3 regions of the Paenibacillus sp. AK121 genome follow, and region 2 is predicted to be linked to each of the others. Evidence: riboswitches for the same ligand, from Rfam matches in the RefSeq annotation. Region 2 holds a riboswitch; each other region holds the start of a gene.
What was found. A riboswitch is a leader RNA that binds a small molecule or an ion and turns the genes downstream of it on or off. The one in region 2 is predicted to bind glycine.
Positions count from the first base shown of each region.

Region 1 (7,896 bases), on a different contig from region 2:
GTGAATTTGTTAAAGGCTTTGCAACGAACATCGGTGGACGCACTTCGCACTCGGCTATTATGGCTCGTTCATTAGAAATTCCTGCTGTTGTAGGAACGAAAAATATATTGTCTCAAGCTAAAAGCGGCGATTTGATTATCGTCGATGGTCTGGATGGTCATGTATTCGTGAATCCTACCGAAGAAATCATTGCGGAATACCGCGCTAAACAGGTGGCATATGACAAGCAACGCGAAGAGTGGCGTAAGCTGCGTGGCGAAGCTACGGTTTCCGTTGATGGTGTCCATGTCGAACTGGCAGCCAATATTGGTACGCCTAACGATGTAGCTGGTGTTCTGGACAACGGTGGAGAAGGCGTTGGCTTGTACCGTACGGAATTCTTGTACATGGGACGCGACAAGCTCCCATCCGAAGATGTACAGTACACAGCTTACAAAACGGTTCTGGAAAGAATGGAAGGCAAACCGGTTGTAGTCCGTACTTTGGACATCGGTGGAGATAAAGAACTTCCTTATCTGGATCTGCCGAAAGAAATGAATCCGTTCCTCGGATTCCGTGCTATTCGTCTGTGTCTGGATCGCCAGGATATCTTCCGTACTCAATTGCGTGCTTTGTTGCGTGCAAGTGTACACGGTAACCTGCGCATTATGTTCCCAATGATTGCTACGCTGAACGAATTCCGTGAAGCTAAAGCTGTTTTGTTGGAGGAAAAAGAAAAGTTGGTAGCCGAGGGTGTATCCGTGTCTGAAGAAATTCAGCTGGGCATCATGGTAGAAATTCCTTCCACAGCGGTATTGGCTGACCAATTCGCAAAAGAAGTGGATTTCTTTAGTATCGGTACTAACGATCTGATTCAATACACCATGGCAGCAGATCGTATGAACGAACGAGTTTCTTACCTGTATCAACCATATAACCCATCCATTTTGCGTCTGGTGAAAATGGTTATTGATGCCGCTCACCGTGAAGGACGTTGGGTTGGTATGTGTGGTGAAATGGCAGGAGACACCACAGCAATTCCGTTGCTGCTGGGTCTGGGACTTGATGAGTTCAGCATGAGCGCAACTTCCATTCTGCCAGCACGTAGTCAAATCTCTAAGTTGTCCCGTGCGGACATGGAGAAATTGGCTACAAAAGCTCTGGATATGCAAACAGCTGAGCAGGTTGTTGAATTGGTTCAAAGCATCGAAGCATAAGGAAGGGTATCACATTTTTCAAAGGTTATATCTTTTTCCAACAAAAATTGCTGTATACATACAGCAGCCGGTATCTCAACAGATACCGGCTTTTTTGTATGCTTTGAATTGTTGGGTTGAATTTAATCTTAACTACATGCGCAATTCAGCACAGGTTTACGGGCTGCAGTGGTTTCATCCAGGCGCGTGACTGGAGTGGTATAGGGGGCATTGAGCACCAGCTCAGGGTTCTCCTCGGCTTCGCGCGCAATATGAATCATAGTGTCGACAAAAGCATCAAGCGTCTCTTTACTTTCTGTTTCCGTCGGCTCGATCATGATGCATTCCTCTACATTCAGCGGAAAATAAATGGTAGGTGGATGGTAACCGAAATCAAGCAACCGTTTGGCTACATCAAGCGTGCGCACTCCAAACTTCTTCAAGCCTCGCCCCGACATGACAAATTCGTGTTTACAATGCCCGGGATAAGGCAGGTCAAAATACGGAGCCAGCCGATGCATCATGTAGTTGGCATTGAGTACAGCACATTCGGACACTCGCTTCAAGCCATCAGGGCCGTAGCTACGGATATAGGCATAGGCACGGACGAGAATGCCGAAGTTGCCATAAAAGGCTTTGACCCGCCCAATAGAATCTCCCTGCTCTCGATCCCAGCGGTACATACCCTGCGGATCACGTACGACAAGCGGCTTGGGCAGAAAGGAAATCAGTCGCTGCTTTACGCCGACGGGTCCAGCGCCGGGGCCCCCTCCACCGTGCGGAGTACTCATCGTTTTGTGCAAATTGAGATGCACCACATCAAAGCCCATATCCCCAGGGCGGGTAATCCCCATGATAGCATTGGAATTTGCGCCGTCATAGTAGAGCAGGCCACCTGCGTCATGCACAATTGCGGCAATATCAGTGATTTGCTTCTCGAACAGACCAAGCGTGTTCGGATTGGTCAGCATGAGCGCAGCGGTGTCGTTGCCTACGGCTTGACGCAGCGCATCCAGATCCACCAGCCCCTCTGGGGTGGAGGGAAGGGTGATTGTCTCGAAACCCGCGACGGTTGCACTGGCGGGGTTCGTTCCGTGCGATGAATCCGGCACGAGCACCTTGGTACGTCGCTCGCCACGTGCTTCGTGGTAAGAGCGGATCATCATCAGCCCGGTCCATTCGCCATGGGCGCCAGCAGCGGGCTGAAGCGTGACGGCATCCATGCCGGTCAACGCAGCCAGATCATTTTGGAGCGTATGCAGCAGCTCCATAGCCCCCTGGATGCTATATTCCGGCTGATATGGGTGAATTTTAGCAAAGCCTGCGTAACGGGCAACATCCTCATTCACCTTCGGATTGTATTTCATCGTACACGAGCCAAGCGGATAAAATCCGTTGTCGACGCCAAAATTGCGCTGGGACAGGGCGGTATAATGGCGAATAACATCTACTTCGTATACCTCGGGTAATGCCGCAGGTTCGCTGCGCAGCGCATAATCCGGCAAAAGCTCTGCCACCGGACGACGGGGAACATCGCACTCAGGAAGGGAATAAGCGATGCGACCCGGACGGCTCAATTCAAAAATGAGCGTTTGATCGTGTTCCTTTAACAGTTCTTGTTTCTGATCCTGTCCGGTGTGTGTCATAGCAATCCCCCCAAGGTGTGTACAAATTGGTCAATCTCTTCTTTGGTTCTTTGCTCCGTCACGGCAATCAGCATGTGACCAGCAAGTTCCTCATAGTCCCGGCCCAAATCGTAGCCAGCGATAAATCCGGCAGCTAGCAGCTCGGCCTGGAGTTTGCTCATATCTGTACCCTCAGGCAGTTTAAGGGCAAACTCATTAAAGGTTGGTGCGTTAAACGAGGTAGATACACCTTTCAAGCTCAGCAATTGCTCTAACGCATAACGGCTTTTATGCAAATTTAGCTCGGCTACTTCCTTGATCCCCTGTCTACCCATGACAGACAAATATACAGATGCAGATAAAGCGAGCAACGCTTGATTGGAGCAAATGTTAGACGTGGCCTTTTCGCGGCGGATATGCTGTTCCCGCGCTTGCAAGGTCAGCACGAAGCCGCGTTTGCCGTTACGATCTGTGGTTTGGCCTACGATACGTCCAGGGATACGGCGCATATGCGCCTGGGAAACGGCAAAATAACCGCAGGTCGGACCACCGAGGGAGGATGAGATCCCAAGTGGCTGCGCGTCTCCTACAACAATATCCGCGCCTTGCTTACCAGGGGTCTCTAGCAAGCCTAGTGCCAGTGGATTGGCACTAACAACCATAAGCCCTTGATGCGCATGGATGAGGTCAGCCATCGGCTTCAGATTTTCCACGGCTCCGAAAAAGTTGGGATTTTGGATCAAAACAGCCGCCGTCTGTTCCGATACGGCCGTGGCTAGCGCATCGACATCCGTTACGCCATCCGAACAGCCGATTTCCACAATGTCCAAATCCAATCCGCGTGCATAGGCTGCCAATACCTGACGTGCCTCTGGATGGACAGACCTTGATACGATAATTTGTTTACGACGCGTGGCGGAAGCGGCCAATGAGCCCGCTTCCGCCAGAGCTGTAGCCCCATCGTACATGCTGGCATTAGCTACCGCCATACCTGTCAATTCGCAAATATACGACTGGAATTCAAAAATGGCTTGCAGCTCGCCCTGGCTTACTTCCGGCTGATAGGGGGTGTAGGCTGTGTAAAATTCGGAACGTGAGGTGATGTGTTGGATAACGGATGGAATATGATGATCATAAATACCTGCACCAAGAAAGCTAGCATGTGTATCTGCATTGGCGTTGTGTCCGGCTAGCTCGGCCATGTGGCGAGTTAAGGCTCTTTCGTCGAGCCGAGAGGAAAGAGGGAGTTCCCCTTGGTATCGAATAGCCTCTGGAATGTCACTGAATAAATCATCAATGGATGATACGCCCACCACACGCAGCATTTCGGTTTGGTCTTGTTCGGTCATGGGGAGATAGCGATGCTGCTTCATAGGTTCTGGCTCCTTTCGAAAAGCAAAATTTAGATAGTAAATTAGCTAATACATAGTCTTAATTGGAAAATCCAGAATTTTATATCTGACATGATCGCTTTTTTAGAATGAAGAGGATTAAGATCAGCGTAGCCGTTTATAAAAGGGGGCTGGGACCACTTCCGCACGCAGGCGTTTACCACGAATTTCGACCTCCAGCGGTGTCGATAGGGTGCTAAAACGACTGTCCACCAGGGCCAGCCCCAGATTACGCTTCAAGGTGGGCGATTGAGTACCCGTTGTGACCTCACCGATGTGTTGACCTTCAGCGAACACCGGATAATGAGCGCGCGGGATACCGCGGTCAATCATTTCCAGCCCGATTAACTTGCGAGGAATTCCTTGTTCTTTTTGACGTTGCAGTGCTTCCCTGCCGATAAAATCTCCTTTATTTAGCTTGACGAAGAAACCTAACCCAGCCTCAAGCGGTGAAATTGTGGCAGATAACTCCTGTCCGTACAACGGTAGCCGTGCCTCGAAGCGCAGCGTATCGCGAGCACCAAGTCCAGCGGGAATCAGTCCATACGATTCACCGCAACGAAGCAAACCATCCCACACGGCGGGTGCTTCCTCAGCAGGGATATAAAATTCAAAACCGTCTTCACCGGTATATCCAGTTCGCGAGACAAGTGCTTTTGCTCCGAACAATTGCACGTTCTCATGGAATCGGAAAGATGCCAGATTCGTAATATCTGTATCTGTCACGGCTGCGGTAATACGTGCTGCTTCCGGTCCTTGTAATGCCAACAATGCTATCGCATCAGACACATTCTCCAGATGAACCGATGCTGGTACGTGGCGTATGAGCCAATCCCAATCTTTGTCGATGTTGGAGGCATTCACAACGAGCATGTAGCGCTCTGGTCCTTTGCAATATACAAGCAAGTCATCGACTACGCCTCCATCGGGGTAACACAGGAGTGAATATTGTGCTTGGCCCGGTTCCAACTGGCTGACATCATTTGTGGTTACCTGTTGCAAAAAAGCCTCAGCTTCTTTGCCTTCAACCAAGAACTCGCCCATATGCGATACATCGAATAAACCTGCACGTTGTCGGACGGCCTCATGCTCCTTTTGAATGCCGCTAAACTGAACGGGGAGTTCCCACCCGCCAAAGTCAATACAACGAACCCCGGGCTGCGTCCCGTAGGACGAATATAGTGGTGTTCTTCGCAAATTAGACATTTTTCCACTCCTATCCAGTGTAATCGGCTAAACAAAAAAGACAGGCTAAAAGAAACGTATAGACGGCAGTCCATACTCTTCTTTCAGCTCTGTCCTTGATACCAGAAAGTTACCCCGGTGTGAACCAGGTTTCCCCTTGGGTGATCCGCTCTTTTCACGGATGCTCTCCAGAGATGCGTCCGGCAGAGGTCCTTTTGCCTGAGAGATTCACCTGCAATGCAAGTTTACTCCTTCGGCGCTACCTTTTGGATCAACGGTATGTTAACCGGCTTTGCAGATAACAACTTGATCCGATTCGCGTGCCCAACTGTCTCACAAACGACAACAGCGATGCGAATATTTTTGGTAGTCTCTCCCTCCGCGTTCATCCGCGTTTGCAGTTGTCGAGGTATTTTCAAAGCAATTACTATAACCCATTAATACGCAAATCCATTCAAAATGTCAATAAAAATGTCATATAAAACAATATGGAAAACATTTATTGTATAAATAAGGATATGTAAGCGTTTGTTACAAGTTATCATTTTTTTATAGACTGCGCTATATGAGTTGGTATGGAGTAGTTTTGTTAGTATTATTGACATGGGTGTTCTTGTTGTCATAATCTTAACTTGTCTAATACAGGTGATCAAAAGCATTTTATTCATGTGGAAGTGAGGCGAAGCAGGATGAGTGAAGTGAAACAGCAACTTTGGTATACAGACGAACATGAGTGGGTTCAGCGCACAGTGGATGGGACGTTGCGGATCGGCATTACAGACTTTGCACAGCATCAATTGGGTGATATTGTTTTTGTGGAATTACCTGGGGCGGGAACAACGATTGGACAGGGGACGGAGATTGGTACAATTGAATCGGTGAAGACCGTATCCGATCTTTTTGCTCCGGTGACGGGAACCGTTTTGAAAGTAAATGAAGCTCTGGAAAGTACACCTGAGTTGGTGAATGAATCACCCTATGAAGAGGGGTGGATGATCGAAGTAGAGATGAGCAATGATGTCGAGGAAGCTCTGGGCAAGTTGCTGTCTGCGGAGCAGTACGAGCAGTTGATTTCGGATGAGCAATAATGAGCAATACAGCATGAAATAATAGCGCTTTATTTCTGATTTTTTATATGGATATTGAATTAAATAAGAGCATCGTTAGTCCGCTCAGTTTTTGTATAAAATAGTCGCTATGACCTGACATAGCGGCTATTTTTTGTTGTCTTTTAGAAGACGTATTTACGTTGTTTGCTCAGACTTAGAAGAGAGCATCACTATAAAATTGTGTAGATTTACAACAGTGTTTTTTCGACTAATTTCTATTGTTATCGGCCATATTAAGAAGAATTATGCAGGTATAATGCCTTGTCGTTACTTTAAATTTAAATGTTGTCATCAACGTTCATGACGAAAGTACGTTTTCATTTCGTTGATGAAGATAGCGCTGTCATTTAGTATGAATTTTAAGAAAAGGTAGTGATGCTATTTACTCACAAGGAGGATATGAATATGAGCACAGTGGACACAAAGTCCAGTTCAAACGGTGGCGCTCGTGTCGCCGTACAGCGTTTTGGCCGCTTTCTCAGCGGTATGGTTATGCCCAATATGGGAGCCTTTATCGCATGGGGATTAATTACGGCCCTTTTTATTCCGACCGGGTGGTTCCCAAATGAGGGTTTTGCACAACTGGTTGATCCGATGAAAAATTATTTGCTGCCACTGCTGATCGGTTACACGGGAGGCACGATGATTCACGGACAGCGTGGAGGTGTGATCGGTGCCATTATGACGATGGGGGTCATTGTGGGGGCCGATATCCCGATGTTCCTGGGCGCGATGGTAGCTGGTCCGCTGGCTGCATGGATATTGAAGAAGTTCGATAAGGCCATTGAGGGCAAAGTCAAATCAGGTTTTGAAATGCTGGTCAATAATTTCTCGGCTGGGATTATCGGTGCCATTCTAGCATTACTAGCGCATGTGGCGATCGGCCCGGTCGTGCAAACCATCAGTCAAGTGTTGTCGACAGGGGTACAGTTCCTCGTGAACGCAGGGCTACTGCCGCTTGTCAATCTCATTATTGAGCCCGGAAAAGTATTATTTCTCAACAACGCACTGAATCATGGAGTATTGAGTCCGATTGCGCTGGAGGAAGCTTCAAGAACAGGAAAATCCGTTTTGTTCATGCTTGAATCCAATCCTGGCCCGGGACTCGGTATTTTGCTGGCCTATTGCCTGTTCGGTAAAGGCTCTGCGAAGTCGTCTGCTCCTGGTGCAGTCATTATTCATTTTTTCGGCGGGATTCATGAAATTTATTTCCCTTATATTTTGATGAAGCCGATTCTGATTCTCGCTGCTATAGCAGGGGGCGTTGTGGGAACCTTCTGTTTTATGTTGACAGGTGCCGGACTGGTTGCTGCTCCTTCACCAGGCAGTATCATTGCTTACTTCCTGATGACACCCAAAGGCGGATATTTGCCGATGCTGAGCGGAGTTATCGCAGCTGCGGTCGTATCCT
Region 1 covers NZ_JAHPJM010000001.1:85,778-93,673, forward strand. Annotated here, with positions in the region: gene ptsP (phosphoenolpyruvate--protein phosphotransferase) at 1-1,196, shown strand, start outside; gene gcvPB (aminomethyl-transferring glycine dehydrogenase subunit GcvPB) at 1,325-2,821, opposite strand; gene gcvPA (aminomethyl-transferring glycine dehydrogenase subunit GcvPA) at 2,818-4,173, opposite strand; gene gcvT (glycine cleavage system aminomethyltransferase GcvT) at 4,297-5,397, opposite strand; glycine riboswitch at 5,477-5,573, opposite strand; glycine riboswitch at 5,576-5,676, opposite strand; gene gcvH (glycine cleavage system protein GcvH) at 6,066-6,464, shown strand; gene KSP24_RS00405 (PTS mannitol transporter subunit IIBC) at 6,891-7,896, shown strand, end outside.
Region 1: it holds a riboswitch for glycine, as region 2 does, so the genes downstream of both, gcvT (glycine cleavage system aminomethyltransferase GcvT) here and KSP24_RS12760 (alanine/glycine:cation symporter family protein) in region 2, are expected to answer to the same signal.

Region 2 (7,896 bases):
TTACGATTATGATTCCATGTAATAACCCTTAGATTTGTAAACATTATGAATTAATGGCTATTCAGAATAAATAAAATGTCGGTAAATACCAGTCTTATAACAATTAAAAGGGAGTGTCCTCAAGCCTGTGATGGCTGAGAGCACTCCCTTTTATTATTTATGAATTGATCGTTTGTCCTTTTTCTTCTACTTGGATAGCCGCCCCTACATTGGCACCTGCAAGAATGCCCTTTTTCTTATTAGGATACAAAGAGTTCATATAGGTGCGAGTTTCGGCAACGACAATTCCCGACAAGCCGAGCAATGCAATCAGGTTCGGAAAAGCCATCATTGCGTTAAAAATATCTGCCAGCAGCCAGATGGCATCGAGCTTGATGAACGCGCCTCCGGCAACCAGTATGATGAACAGATAACGGTATGGTTTAATCCACTTGACCCCAAGCAAATATTCAACACAGCGTTCCCCGTAGTAGTTCCAGCCAAGTATCGTTGTGAACGCAAATAAAATAAGGCTAATCGTCACGAGCTCTGCTCCAGCCGGAAAGGCACTGGAAAACGCATGCTGAGTCATCAGACCTCCATCATCATTTCCACTCCATATTCCCGTAACCAGCAATGTAAATCCTGTCAAATTACAAATAATCATCGTATCGATAAAAACGCCCGTCATGGATATTAGCCCTTGTTCTGCGGGCCATTTCGTCTTAGCTGCTGCTGCTGCGATTGGCGCACTTCCCAAACCAGCTTCATTTGCAAAGATCCCTCTGGCAACTCCGCTTCGCATTGCCAGCATAATCGTGGCTCCGGCAAATCCACCCGTCGCAGATGTTGTCGAGAAAGCCCCTTGTAATACTAGTGCGATCGCATGAGGAAGCTCTCCTGCAAACTTAATGAGTACGATTAAACAAACCACGATATAGAGCCCCGACATGAATGGAACAATCTTTGTGGATACCTTGGCGATACTTTTGAGTCCTCCAATCGTAACAACAGCCGTCAATACGGAAATAATGATTGCTGTAACTACTGTTGGCACGCCAAAGCTACTTTCCGTAGAAGAAACGATAGCCTTTACTTGCGGAAAAGTACCGATTCCAAATAGTGCTACAAGAATACCAGAAAAGGCAAACAACATCGCCAGCGGCTTGAAACGGCGGCCAAGCCCGTTTTCAATATAATACATCGGTCCACCCGAAAATTGTCCGTTCCGGTCTTTAACACGGTATTTAACGGATAATAACCCTTCCGCATATTTGGTTGCCATCCCGAAAAAAGCTGCAACCAGCATCCAGAATAATGAACCGGGCCCACCCAGTTTGATCGCTGTTGCGACACCGACGATACTTCCCGTACCTACAGTAGCTGCGAGTGCCGTACTCAATGCTCCAAAGCTACTGACATCCCCGCTGCCTTCGTCCGGCGCTTTACCAATTAGCTTGAGCGCTAAGGGCAATCGAATAATCTGAAGCATCTTCAGACGGATCGTTAGCCACAACCCAGTGCCCATGACGAGAATTAGAAGCGGCGCTCCCCACATCCAACTGTCAATTGTTTCTAATAAATGTACCAAATTCATTTCAACCCGCTCCTCCAGCATATTAAAAAACAAAAAAGAGTCAAATCCGTTGATTCGACTCCTGGAGAGGTTAAAGGCACGAAAAATAAACCAATTTGTACAGGATTTTATCTCTAAAAAGCCTAGAGTATTCCCTGTCACAGGTTATTCGCGTCTCTGTCCTTTTGCCTGAGAGTTTAAGCAGATGATAATCTGCGGTGCACCTTCGGCGCCCAATTAAGGGTCTCTCCAGAGTTCTGTCCGTTTACGGTCCCTGCTTGTTGCTGTAAATCAGCTTAAGCACCTGAGAGTTTTGCCCCTTCGGTCGGAACTTTCGTTCCATCTCCCGCAAACATCAACCAGACATATGAAATTTTTATTTATTATACAGAAAACTTTCAGCGTATTACAAGTGAAAAATTTGTGAAGCCCTCTGACAAATCAATAGGGTGTCTATACAAAAAGCGGGTACAGCAGATTGCATCCTAAGGATTTTCTCTGCTGTACCCGCCAAAACGATATAGAATTACAATTCTTCACCATTGGTTGCTATCACATTTTTATACCAGTTAAATGAGTCCTTTTTGGAGCGTTGGAGCGTTCCGTTACCGTCATCATCCAGATCAACGTAAATAAATCCGTAGCGCTTGGACATTTCGGAAGTAGACATGCTCACAAGGTCGATAGGACCCCAGCTGGTGTAACCAATCAGATCAATACCGTCAGCAATGGCTTCCTTCATTTGGGCAATATGCTGACGCAAGTAATCAATGCGATACGTGTCATGCACAGAGCCGTCCTCTTCTACCTTATCGTACGCACCCAGGCCATTTTCCACGATGAACAGCGGCTTTTGGTAACGGTCATAAAACGTATTTAGTGTAACACGCAGGCCGATCGGATCAATCTGCCATCCCCAATCGGAGGACTGCAAATACGGATTTTTCACACCGCCAATCAGGTTCCCTGCTGCCTTTTCTCCTTCTGGACCTGCCGATACGGCCAAGGTCATGTAGTAGCTAAATGAGATAAAATCAACCGTATTATTTTTCAAAATTTCAGCATCGCCGGGTTCTGTCTGGATCACAATATTATTTTCTTCAAAATAGCGGTTCATATAGTTGGGATACTCCCCACGAGCATGCACATCCGTAAAGAACAGATTCATTTGATTTTCATGCTGTGCTTTCAGAATATCCTCTGGGTTACACGTATGTGGGTAGCTTTCAATGCGAGCCAGCATACAGCCGATCTGAGCATCCGGAATGATCTCATGTCCCCGTTTGGTCGCCAGTGCACTTGCTACAAATTGATGGTGCAATGCTTGATATATCGCTTGTTGCTTGTTTTCTACACGGTCAATAACCACACCGCCGCCAGTAAACGGACTCATAGTCATGACATTGATTTCGTTAAAGGTCAGCCAGTATTTTACTTTATCCTTATAGCGTGTAAATACCGTTTCGGCATATTTTACGTAATGATCTACGACTTCGCGTCCCAACCAGCCATTATACTTCTGTGTCAGACCTAGCGGTGTTTCATAATGTGACAATGTTACCAACGGCTCAATACCATACTTGCGCAGCTCATCGAATACATTGTCGTAAAATTGCAATCCTGCTTCATTCGGCTCGGCATCATATCCATTCGGGAAAATCCGCGACCAGTGGATGGACATCCGGAATACTTTAAAGCCCATTTCTGCAAACAAAGCAATATCTTCTTTGTAGCGGTGGTAGAAGTCCACTCCTTCACGCTTTGGAAAACGGGCGTTTACCTTCCCTGCCAAGATGTCCTCCAGTCGTTCAGACGAAATTTCTATAGCATGATCGTTTTTACGTTCTGCCTTAGGTACATAGGCTATCATGTCTGCGCTGGACAGGCCTTTTCCATCTACGTCAAAAGCACCTTCCAATTGGTTGGCTGCAGTTGCCCCGCCCCATAGGAAGTTTTGCGGGAATCCTTTTAGCGTCTTCGTCATGGTATGAAAACCTCTTTTCTTATCTAATGTTTTCACTCTAGTCAATAACCCATCAGGTGCTGCAATGCGAATCAATAACTAACGGTGACCGTTATCCTTTGAAATGCACCGATAGATGCTTTAAAATAGACGTAATGCCCTCATAAGCATCCTAATTGTTGTAACGCGTTTCATGTCAAGTATTTTTTTCTTAGGTGAGGAGAAGCATCATGTCGAATCTTGATCAAATTGCAAAACTGGCGGGCTTTTCCAAAGCTACGGTATCCAGAGTGTTAAATCAGTCCCCCCATGTAAGCCACGAAACCAGAACTAAAATTTTAAAAATCATGCAGGAATTAGATTATGTTCCTAATCGGAATGCGATTTCTTTATCCAAGGGCCAAACGCTTCAGATTGGTATCATCACATCAACTATTAATGAAATTGTTCTGGCATTTCTGGACAGCTTTGTAGAAATCGCAGGACAATATGAATTTCAAACCATTATTTATACTTCGGGAGAAGACAAAAAGAAAGAGCTTCAAGCTTTCGAGGATTTAAAAAGAAAAAGAGTCGATGCGCTGGTCATCATTTCCTGCGTGAATGACACTGATTTTTTGAGTACTTATTGCAAATATGGACCGATCGTGGCATGGCAACGAATGGAGCATACCGATATTCGCTCCGTCGCAATGGATCAGTATGAAGGATATATGTTAGCGCTCAAACATTTGATACAAAAAGGTTATACACGTATAGCCAATGCTTTTGGTCGTCCGAGCAGCATCAATACTCACAGCAGACAACGTGCTTATGAGCAGATCATGAGTGAACACAATCTGCCAGTGTTGCAGCACTGGAACTATTCTTCTATTTATAACATTCGTGACGGCGAACAGGTTGTGCGCAATTTATTACAGCATCGTGAGGAATTTCCGGAGGCTATTTTGTGTGCTAACGATTATGTAGCAGTGGGCATTCTCTGCGAAGCGCGCAGACAATTGCTAAAGGTACCAGAAGATCTGGCGATTGTTGGGTTTGATAACACGGAGCTGGCGCACACGATGGGAATTACAACGGTTCAAAATCCCATAATGGCTCAGGCACAAAATGCTTTTTTCATGCTTTCTCCTCAGCTGATTGGACGCCAAGTGGAGCTTCATTCGCTGGAGTACAGCCTCATTGAGCGTACGACCACTTAAAGTTACTGTTGACTCGCAAACTAGGCAAATGGGCCTTAATATAAAATATTTTTTTGTCGAAAGAGAATAAAATATATTGAAATCGCTTTTTTTTGTGCTACAATAGCACTATATCGAAGGATTGTGACCGGTGATGCGGGCAATGCCTGAGTTCAATTGAGTGCTATTGTTAACAATAGTATTGAATTGTGCTTGGGCATTTTTTATTGGTAAAGGATGGGAGGGGGGAACTTCAATGATTATTGAGAAGGTGCTCAATAACAACGTCCTGTTGACTAAAAACGATAAAGGCAAAGAGGTTATCGTCATGGGAAGAGGTATTTCCTTCAAAAAGGTGGCTGGCGACCAAGTCGATGATCATAAAATAGATAAGATTTTCATGTTAAATGAAAACGAGTTCACGGCCAGACTAACTGAGCTGCTGAACGATATTCCCGTGTCTCATCTGGAGGTCGTGAATGAAATCGTGACCCATGCAGCAGAAGTGCTGGATACGGAGTTAAGTGATAACATTTATTTAACATTGACCGACCATATTCATTTTGCCATACAGCGGGAAGAAAAAGGATTAGCACTCAAAAACGCGATGCTGTATGAAATTAAACGCTTTTACAAAAAAGAATTTGCAGTTGGACTGGATGCTCTGCAAAAAATAGAAAATACGCTCGGTGTAAAATTGGGCGAAGACGAAGCGGGATTTATTGCATTGCATATGGTGAATGCACGGATAGACGGTAACGAGATGAAGGCTACACTGAAAATGACCGAGATTGTCCAACACATATTGAACATTATTACGTATCATTATGGGATTGTGCTGGATGAGTCTTCTTTTAGCTATTCGAGATTTTTGACCCATTTGCAATATTTTGCAATGCGAGTGATTCGCAAAGAGGTTATTCACAGTGGTGAAGAATTTTTGTACAACCAGGTAAAGCAAACATATACCGAAGCTTTCGCTTGTGCCCAAAAAATTAATGAATATCTAGAAAAAACATATGATCAATATTTAAGCAAAGATGAATATGTATATCTAACGATTCACATTCATCGGGTAACTGAGCGTAATAACATATCAGGCTAAAAATTTCATATCCTCATCGTTCATGGATTGTGACTGGTAAGGCAGGCAAAACCTAAACTGATGGTGAAATCAACGTTCCCTCATAGAAGGAGTGCGTCGTTTTCACCACGAGTTTAGGTTTTTCTTGTTTACAAGGTTATAAAGATGCACGCCGGCGCATCTTAGCAACAGCTGTAAACGGTAAATCCTATCAGTAGCAAGAATAACACTTAAGGAGTTCTGAACATGAGTGATAAAGAGCTATCCAAAAAAATAGTGACTCTCGTTGGCGGCGAAGAGAATGTCAATTCGGTATTTCATTGCGCTACACGCTTGAGATTTAAATTAAAGGATCGCACAAAAGCGGACAAAGCTGCACTGGAAGCTACGCCTGGTGTCATTACAGTGGTGGAAAGCAGCGGACAGTTCCAAGTGGTCATCGGTAACAATGTAGGCCAAGTCTTTGAGCATATGATGGCAGAAACAAATCTGCAGGATGCGGATAATCCAAATGCGAAAAAAGAAGAATCTTCCGAAAAAACGAATTTTCTCGGCAAAGCGGTCGATATCATTTCCAGCATTTTCTCTCCTCTCTTGGGTGCTCTTGCCGGAGCAGGTTTGCTCAAAGGGATTATGGCCTTAATTGCGTCGCTTCATTGGATTGATACTGCAAGCGGTACGTATCTCATTCTGAACGCCGCTTCGGACAGCGTATTTTATTTCTTGCCTATATTTCTAGCTATTACATCGTCCCGTAAATTTAAGACCAATGCCTTTGTATCAGTCGCAGTTGCTGGAGCACTCGTGTACCCGGATGTTATTGCAGCGGTGGACAATCCGGCAAAACTGGCTTTTCTCGGGATTCCAATCATTCTGATAAAATACAGTTCCAGTGTAATCCCAATTATTCTCGCGGTATGGGTACAATCCTATGTGGAACGCTGGTTTAATTCCTTTGTTCATCAATCAGTTAAAAACATTATCGTACCTATGCTATCACTGCTGGTCGTTGTTCCATTGACGTTTTTGGCCTTTGGTCCAGTCGGTAACCTGATTAGTCAAGGCTTGGCGAACGGTTTTACATGGGTATACAATTTAAGCCCATTGATCGCCGGGGCTGTTGCTGGGGCATTCTGGCAAGTATTTGTTATTTTCGGCGTACACTGGGGCTTCGTTCCTATTATGCTGTCCAATATTCAAACATTGGGTTATGACACGATGCTTCCAATGCTTACAGCAGCCGTACTTTCTCAAGCTGGTGCAACACTGGGGGTATTCCTGAAATCACAAAATACTCAAATGAAGGCTTTGGCTGGTTCCTCTACACTGGCAGCTGTATTCGGGATTACTGAACCTACGATTTATGGTGTAACTTTGAAATTGAAAAAGCCGTTCATTTATGCTTGTATTTCTGGTGGTATTGGGGGCGCGATTATCGCTTCCGGTGGAGCGACTGCAAAATCCTTCTCCCTGCCTAGTTTACTGGCGCTTCCAACATATTTTGGAGCTGGATTCTTGTGGGTTGTCCTCGGCTTACTTGTTGCCTTTGTACTCGCAGTTGTATTGGTTATGATTTTGGGCTTTGATGATCCAAAAGAAGAAGCTGCAAAAACAGAAACAGCACCCGTAAAAAAAGAAGTAACAATCGAAAAGGAAATCCTCGTAAGTCCGTTGCAAGGTAAAGTGCTGCCATTGGAACAATCTTCTGATGTTGCTTTTGCTTCAGGCGCTATGGGGAAAGGAATCTTGATCGATCCTACAGAGGGTGTGCTGACATCTCCGGTTAACGGAACGATTACGACCGTATTCCCGACCGGACATGCCATCGGTATTACTTCCAATGATGGAGCAGAAATTCTGATTCACGTTGGTGTTAATACGGTGAAGCTGAAAGGACAATTCTTTGACAAGCGCGTCAAAGAGGGTGATGTGGTGAAGCAAGGGCAATTGTTGCTTGAATTTGATATCGAACAAATTAAGGCGGCAGGCTATACAACGACTACGCCGATCATCGTAACCAATTCCGCTCAATACCTGGATGTACTGAACACAATAGAAACGGAAGTGAAGCGTGAGGATTACTTATTGACTGTTGTAGTCTAACATTTAACTT
Region 2 covers NZ_JAHPJM010000006.1:69,585-77,480, forward strand. Annotated here, with positions in the region: gene KSP24_RS12755 (sensor histidine kinase) at 1-32, shown strand, start outside; gene KSP24_RS12760 (alanine/glycine:cation symporter family protein) at 158-1,576, opposite strand; glycine riboswitch at 1,723-1,818, opposite strand; glycine riboswitch at 1,830-1,914, opposite strand; gene KSP24_RS12765 (glycoside hydrolase family 1 protein) at 2,082-3,539, opposite strand; gene KSP24_RS12770 (LacI family DNA-binding transcriptional regulator) at 3,749-4,720, shown strand; gene licT (BglG family transcription antiterminator LicT) at 4,956-5,804, shown strand; gene KSP24_RS12780 (beta-glucoside-specific PTS transporter subunit IIABC) at 6,030-7,886, shown strand.

Region 3 (7,896 bases), on a different contig from region 2:
GGAAAAATATAAGCACACTCAGTGCAAAAAGTTGAGGGATCATAACCAGCAGCCGGCGCATTGTAAATTTCCACATATCCTGTCCCCCCTTATGGTAGCGCGACTTGATGGGATGAACTTACTGACTTTAGTGCAAACGGCTTTCCACTCGCGTCTAGATGTTTGGGCAGCTCTGACTTGTAAGAGGATAAAAGCTTTTGCCTTTTTTGAGCATTTTCCAGCCGTTTCGCAGGATCGATACTGGGAATGGTGGCAATAAGCCGCTGGGTATACAAATGCTGTGGACGCTCATAAATATCTTGCTCGCTCCCCTGTTCCACTAAGCGACCTCGGTACATGATGCCGATTTGGTCGCACATATGGCGGATAATCCCCAGGTCATGACTAATGAACAAATACGTCAATTTGAACTCCCGCTGCACATCCTTCATAAAATTAAGCACCTGTGCCTGCACAGAAACGTCAAGCGCTGATACGGGCTCATCTGCAATAATCAGTTTTGGGTTTAATGTCAGCGCACGCGCAATCCCGATCCTTTGCCGCTGTCCCCCGGAAAATTCATGCGGATATTTGTAGGCCGCATCAGCGTTCAAGCCAACCTTTTCCAGCAGCATCTGTACTTTCCGCCGTTCTTCCTCATTACTCAGCCTTTCAAAGTTTCGCAGTGGTTCAGCAATGACATCCAATACGCGCTTGCGCGGGTTAAGCGAAGAATAGGGGTCCTGAAAAATCATCTGAATGTCTCTACGCAGCGGATGGCGGTTATTACGACTCAGGGCCGTAAGATCCTTGCCATTAAAAAGAATCTGTCCGCTCGTCAGCTTATTCAGGCCGATAATCGTTCTTCCTGTCGTCGTCTTTCCACAGCCGGATTCTCCTACTAGCCCGTATGTTTGGCCTGCCTCTATGCTGATCGACACGCCATCCACTGCTTTTACCTGATCAACGACACGCTGGAAAAAACCGCCGCGCACCGGATAATGAACCTTCAAATCATTTATCTCTAGTAGTGCCATGAGCAGCCTCTCCCTTTGTCTCGTCTTCAAAATGAAAATGCTGGTAACATGTACAGCGGACCCAATGGCCGGGAGAAATTTCACTTAATCGGGGATGGTCTTCATGCATTCTCTGCTGAATCCAGGGAATACGCGAAGCAAAGCGACAGCTATTGCGAGGAATATCTTGCAAGGAGGGAACAATACCACCGATGACATGCAGCGGTTCTCCCTTGGTATGCGATCCCGGCATGGAGGCTAGCAAGGAACGCGTATACGGATGCTGCGGATGCCGAAATAATTCAAAAACATCTGCGCTTTCCACGATTTCTCCGGCATACATGACCACCACACGGTCGGCTACTTCGGCCACAACGCCAAGATCGTGCGTAATCAGAATAATTCCGCTTCCGGTCTCCTGTTGAAGCTGTTTGAGCAAGTCAAGAATTTGCGATTGAATGGTTACATCGAGCGCAGTCGTCGGCTCATCTGCAATAATAAGAGAGGGTCGGCAAGCTATGGCAATCGCGATCATCACACGCTGGCGCATCCCTCCTGAAAGTTCATGCGGATACTGTTCATACACACGTACGGGGTTGGGTATATCCACGCTTTCCAGTAGCTCCAGTACACGTTCCCTTTTTTGCTTCGTAGATAGGGACGTATGATAATCGAGATTTTCCTCGATCTGCTTACCAATGCACATTAACGGGTTAAGTGCTGTCAGCGGGTCCTGAAAGATCATGCCAATGCCCGCTCCGCGGATTTTATTCATTTGCCCTGAGGAGAGACGGATCAGATCCGTGCCTTTAAAAAGGACCTTTCCTTCGACACGTGTTCGCTCCATGTCATGCAGTTGTGGGATCGAAAGCGCCAGCGCGCTTTTGCCACAACCGGATTCTCCGACTACAGCCAGCACTTCATTGGGATTGACCGTCAGATCCAGATGGTCGACTGCGGGGTGATATTGATCCTTGATGCGAAAAGATACGGATAATCCCTTAATCTCCAACACGGGTTTGATATTCAATGCGCGCTTCCTCCATTCTCCATGGTCTTGTCCCGCTTATTCTCACCATGTTTGATGTTTAAAACCTCTCATGAACATTACATACCGTTTTTGTCGGAATAATTTGAATACATCCTATCACCAGTATATGGATATATCAATTAAGATTATGCTATCAACATCATTTAAAAAATCAATGATCCAGCAGTAGCGCGACTTTCCTGGCACAAAATGTAATCAAATAACCAACCACAGGTTAATTTTCATCACAAAAAAGCCGTTTGATCCCCTACAGAGGATCAAACGGCAAACTAGCACCCAACCACTCACACTGAATTCTTTACGTTTATTACGAAGCCGCTCCATAGGAGCCCGACTTGAACGTTTTTGGATCGTACCATTTGTAGCCTGCTGCTGGAGCAGACCAAGGCTCGGGTTGCGGTTCTGTGGAAGCCGCAGGCTCCTCAAACGGCAGAAGCTTCGTCGGTTGATCCAGCGTTAAACCTGCCACATCGGATAATTTGGTGTAGTCCTGCTTCCACGCAAGCCATTGGACCGTTTGCACCAGGAAGGTGGCATCGTCCACTTCCTTGAAACCATCATATGTCTTTTTCGACTGTCCGTTTTCTTCACGCGCATATTTCGGTGTAGCATCTTCTACAGGTGATGAATCACCGATAAATGCTGCCTTGCCTTGACCTACCTTGGAGATCGCAGCATAAGGCCCTTCCGCACGGCCTCCGCCGTTATAGACACCCTGGTCTACAGCATTGCCCCATTTATTCGTACCTGTAGGGATATAGGCAATTCCTTTGGCTTTGGTAGGATCAATAATAGCCAGCGTAGATCCCGCATGCATGGCAATCGAGCGTACACCCTTGGTAATGCCAAAGGATTGATCTGCGGCTACAATGTCCGTAGCATTCACGTCACCGAGCGCATTGTAACGGAAACGAACACCAAAGTTGGTTGCCAGCCAATCGGAGCTAGTTAACCCCTGCATCGCCGGTGATGCTGCTTCTTCTGTAGTCATGCCTTTGGCCGGATTAGTATAGGCTCCACGACGGTAGCCATTCATAACCTCAGAGGAATCCCAACGGTTTTTGTTACGGTCCGCATTATAGTGGTCGGAGATGAAGAAAACACTTCCCCCGTTATTCACATATTGCAGCAGGGCAGCCTGCTCGGATGCCTTAAAGGCAACATTCGCTTCACCGATGATGAACACATCATATTGGCGCAGCTTATCATAGGTTATGGCCTGTTCTCCATAAGTAAAAGGAATGGGACGGTTCAGTTGGTCCACTGTAAAACCTACATTACGCAGTCCATTGGCAAAGTCGGAGAAGGCGCCTTCAATGACCCAATCTGCTGCCCCAGCCGTCTGTGCGTGCGTATTATCGAACAGCACCTTTTTACCTTTGCCATCCGGCAGTGTAGTACCGGGTTGACCCGGGTTACCAGGATTAGGCTCGCCAGGTTCACCTGGTTCACCCGGCTCGCTTCCGTTCACCAGTTCAACAGCGCTTGGGCTTTTCACTCCACCAAAATTATTGTAGGCGCCGAGTGTACCCGTCACACGGATTTTGTTGCCAATCAGCTCAGGATGGCCTGTTAGCCCAAATTGCCCTCTGTACGCTGATGTCAGCTGTACATCCAATAGATTAGACGTGCTACGTTCATTGGCCTGGTCGGCAATCAGTACGTTAAAATCATTCGCAAACGGAGAAGAAAAATTAGCCGTTTTCGATCCGGTAGCATGTCCGACGATGTAACCTTCCACCGTCACTGTGCCTCCACTGCCTTGGCGCTGAAGTGCCTCGGCTACTGTCAGTGCTCCCTCCGCTTTGACCTGACCGAATGGAACGAAGATCCCGATCAGCAGCGATACGATCGCTGCCAGATGCAGCACCCCTTTCAAGCGTGAACCTGTGAACCGCAAGCCTTTTACCATACGTCAATATCCCTCCTATAATTCCATAAATGTACTTGTCCTCTATCAGATTAGCTGTCTATCTTCTAATTCCTTCCTGATTTCATCCATAATTATGTAAATTTTAATCTCTTTTATCGGAAACTCGCTTGTTTATGTAAAAAATGAACCCTGCGATTGACACCGAGCACGGCATACATTACGCTAAGAAAGATATGTAGAACGGTATACGCGAATGAAGATGACGGGAGAGTCTGTCCAGGGGCTTACACGCTGGCGGCACCGAAGGAGCAAGACGCCAACACCCGGCTGGCGGATAATCTCTCAGGTCCATGTATCGTCATCTGACGCAACTCTGGAGAGAGCGCAAGCCACCCAAGGGGTAAGGCGGTAAGGACACCGTACGAAACTCTCAGGTAACGAGGACAGAGATAAGGGAAACTTCCTTATCCTGTCCTTTTTTGCGCTCACATTGTACGTCAGCATTAGGAACCGTCATAGCCGCGCAAAAACGCGGAAATACCATATACTATGGTAATAGAACATACAGGGGGCCACACCATGCGTTTCAAAGATGTATTTTCCATTATCGGTCCGGCCATGACCGGACCTTCCAGTTCACACACTGCAGGCGCGGTGCGGCTTGCACGCGTTGCCCGTCACTGGCTCGGGACGCAGCCTGACCGTGCCCGCATGACACTGTACGGCTCCTTCGCCGACACATACAAAGGACACGGTACAGACCTGGCGCTCATCGCAGGACTGCTCAATTACGATACAGACGACCACCGAATTCCAGATGCCGAGCAATGGGCGGAGCAGGCCGGGATGATCGTGGAATTTGCCGTCAGCGGACTACCCGCCCCCCATCCGAACACCGTCCGTTTTGAGCTGTGGAAGGGTGAGGATCAGCGTACACTGCTGGGTTCCTCCATCGGCGGTGGCAGCATCCATGTCCAGCAGCTCAATGAATTCCGAGTTAACCTGACCGGGGAGCTGTCTACGTTGGTGCTTCTTCACTCGGATAAGCCCGGTACATTAGGTGCGGTGACTTCAGCGCTCGGCGCCGCTGACATTAACATTGCCTATATGCACGTGGATCGCAAAGGCCGGGATGGAGAAGCACTTACAGCCATCGAAACGGACAGTCTTCCTACGGCTGAATTAATCGCAAAACTACAATCCTTACCACATATGTACGAAATTAAAATGATTAATTTGAAAAAAGGAGCTGAATCTGATGCGATTTAGCCATCTGCATGAAATCAGCGCTATATGCGCTGAGGAATCCACCACGATTGGCCGCCTGATGATTCAAGAGCAGGTACAAGAGACGAATTCAACGGAAGAAGAAATTTTCCGCCAAATGTCTGATTATTATGAAGTCATGAAAGAGGCTGTTCATCGCGGTCAGACGCAAGACACCGTATCCCGCAGTGGATTAACGGGCGGCGACGGCAAGCGCTTAGCCGAATATCTGCGGACAGGGGAAACCTGCTCCGGCGATGCCTCCGCGCTCGCCATGGCTTATGCGCTCTCCGTGTCGGAGGTTAATGCGTCCATGGGGCGCATTGTCGCCACGCCCACTGCAGGTTCATGCGGAGTCATCCCCGGTGTGTTCATTAGTGCGCAGGAGCGGTTCGGCTGGGATGATGAGCATATGGTGCACGGCTTGTTCGCAGCCGGAGCCATTGGCTACGTCATCGCCAACAATTCCTTCATTTCCGGCGCGGAGGGAGGCTGTCAGGCTGAGATTGGTTCAGCCATCGGGATGGCCGCTGGCGCTATGGTCGAGCTACGCGGTGGCACACCTGAGCAGGCCGTTCACGCCGTAGGCCTAGCGCTCAAGAACACGCTCGGTCTGATATGCGACCCCGTCGCCGGACTCGTCGAGATTCCGTGTATCGTGCGCAACGGGCTGGGAGCCGTGACCGCACTTGCCGCAGCGGATATGGCTTTGGCGGGTGTGCGCAGCGCCATTCCGTCTGACGAAGTCATTGACGTGATGCTTGAAGTCGGCAGCGCAATGCCGTCAAAGCACCGCGAGACCGCCAAAGGCGGCTTGGCCCAGACACCGACCGGCAAGCGTTTGACCGAATCCCTTACTCGCAACACATCGGTCAAAAAGGATAAGCCATAGTTTCTAAGCTTTAAACCAATTGCTTTTCCTCTATAAAACAAGGCGACTATCTCTCCTACACATTATCCTAGGGAAAGAGAATTCGCCCTTATAAAGAAAAGAGCAAGCATGCCGTCCCTAGACGTATGCTTGCTCTTTTTCTTTTCAGTCGGTTACAGATTACTGAACGGTTACCTGTACCTTCGTCATTTTACCAGCATATTTTACTGTAATTACAGCTTTGCCCTTACCCTGTGCTTTAATGTTACCGTCTTTGACGGTCGCAACGATAATTCTGGATGAGGACCAGACAGCCGGCTTGGAAACATCCTTCTCCGACTCATCCTTATACGTGGCTGTAGCCGTAACCTTAGCCAGCTGCCCTGCCTTCAAAGTCAAGGCGACTTCGTCCGTTTGCAGATATTTAAGCGTATCAACATCAACAGGCACGCTGATCACCTTACCACCGAACTTCGCCTGAATGTTAGCTTTACCGTAGCTGACCGCGGTAACCTGACCCTTTTTGACGGTGGCTACCTTATAATTGGACGTTTTCCATTCAGCTTGAGTTGTAACATCCTTTTCTTTACCATCACTGGATTTAACCACAATCGCAATCGTTTTTTGATCCCCGGATTTCAGTGATAACGCAATGGCATCCGCTTCAATCTTTTGCGCTACGTCTACTTCTACCGTAAATGTAATGGTTTGCTTGCCATATGAAGCAGTGATCGTTGCCTTACCGCTAGCATTAGCTTTGATCAAACCTTCGCTAACTTCAACTACTTTTACATTGCTAGTAGTCCAAGTGGCGTCCTTGGTTACGTCTGTTTTTGTACCGCCACTCTTAACGCCTGTTACTTTCAGCTGCTTCGTTTCCTGAGCACCGAGTGCAATTACGCGCGAGTCTGTTTCCAAACGGTCTACAAGGCCCACTTGTACGTTTATCGTCAGTTTTTTGCCGTTATAGGTTGCTGTAATAACCGCTTTACCGGCCGCTTTACCCGTAATCGTTCCCTTGGACACAGAAGCAATATCTTCCGCACTTGAAGTCCATTCTGCTTCCTTTGTAACATCTTCCTTACGCCCGTCCGCATAAGTAGCCGTCAGAGTCGCAGTATAGTCCTCATTAATATCTATCGTTGCCGTTTTAGAGGACAAAGATAGATCACCAGGTACGTTTACGGATACGGTAGCTGTAGCTGTTTTGCCGCCATAAGAAGCTGTGATCGTTGCCTCACCTGTTTTATAACCTGTGACTTCTCCCCCGCTGACAAAAGCGATATCTTCATTACTGGACTTCCACTCTGCTTTACTTGTGATATCTTCTTCCGTCCCTGTTACATAGGTTGCGGTCAGCTTGAGCTTTTTGGATTCCTTAGCATTCAAGCTCAGCTTGTCCTCGCTTAAATCCAGAAATCTAGAGGTTTCAATATCTGTCTTGATCGAAACCGTCTTATCTCCGTACTTAGCGGTCACTGTAGCCGACCCCGCTCCAATGGCCATAATCGTTCCTTTATTCACTGTTGCAATTTTTTCATCGCTTGATGTCCAAGCAGCTTTATCTGTGATATCTGTTACCGTACCATCCGGGTACACAGCAGATACCTGTATTTTTTTTGATTCATCCAAACGGAGAAAAATATTGGTTTCGCTGGCTTTCAGCTTATTCGTCTGATCCACATCCACCGCAATCGTAGCGGACATCGTGCCATATTTACCTGTGATTGTCGCCTTCCCTGTGCTATAGCCGGTAATAGTGCCTTTCAGAACATCTGCCACGGCTGTATTGCTGGAGCTCCACTCGGCAGACTCTGTAACATCCTGAGTCGATCCATCC
Region 3 covers NZ_JAHPJM010000016.1:13,006-20,901, reverse strand. Annotated here, with positions in the region: gene opp4B (oligopeptide ABC transporter permease) at 1-76, opposite strand, end outside; gene KSP24_RS22125 (ABC transporter ATP-binding protein) at 90-1,016, opposite strand; gene KSP24_RS22120 (ABC transporter ATP-binding protein) at 994-2,025, opposite strand; gene KSP24_RS22115 (DUF6359 domain-containing protein) at 2,354-3,958, opposite strand; glycine riboswitch at 4,173-4,287, shown strand; gene sdaAB (L-serine ammonia-lyase, iron-sulfur-dependent subunit beta) at 4,499-5,188, shown strand; gene sdaAA (L-serine ammonia-lyase, iron-sulfur-dependent, subunit alpha) at 5,178-6,077, shown strand; gene KSP24_RS22100 (Ig-like domain-containing protein) at 6,237-7,896, opposite strand, start outside.
Region 3: it holds a riboswitch for glycine, as region 2 does, so the genes downstream of both, sdaAB (L-serine ammonia-lyase, iron-sulfur-dependent subunit beta) here and KSP24_RS12760 (alanine/glycine:cation symporter family protein) in region 2, are expected to answer to the same signal.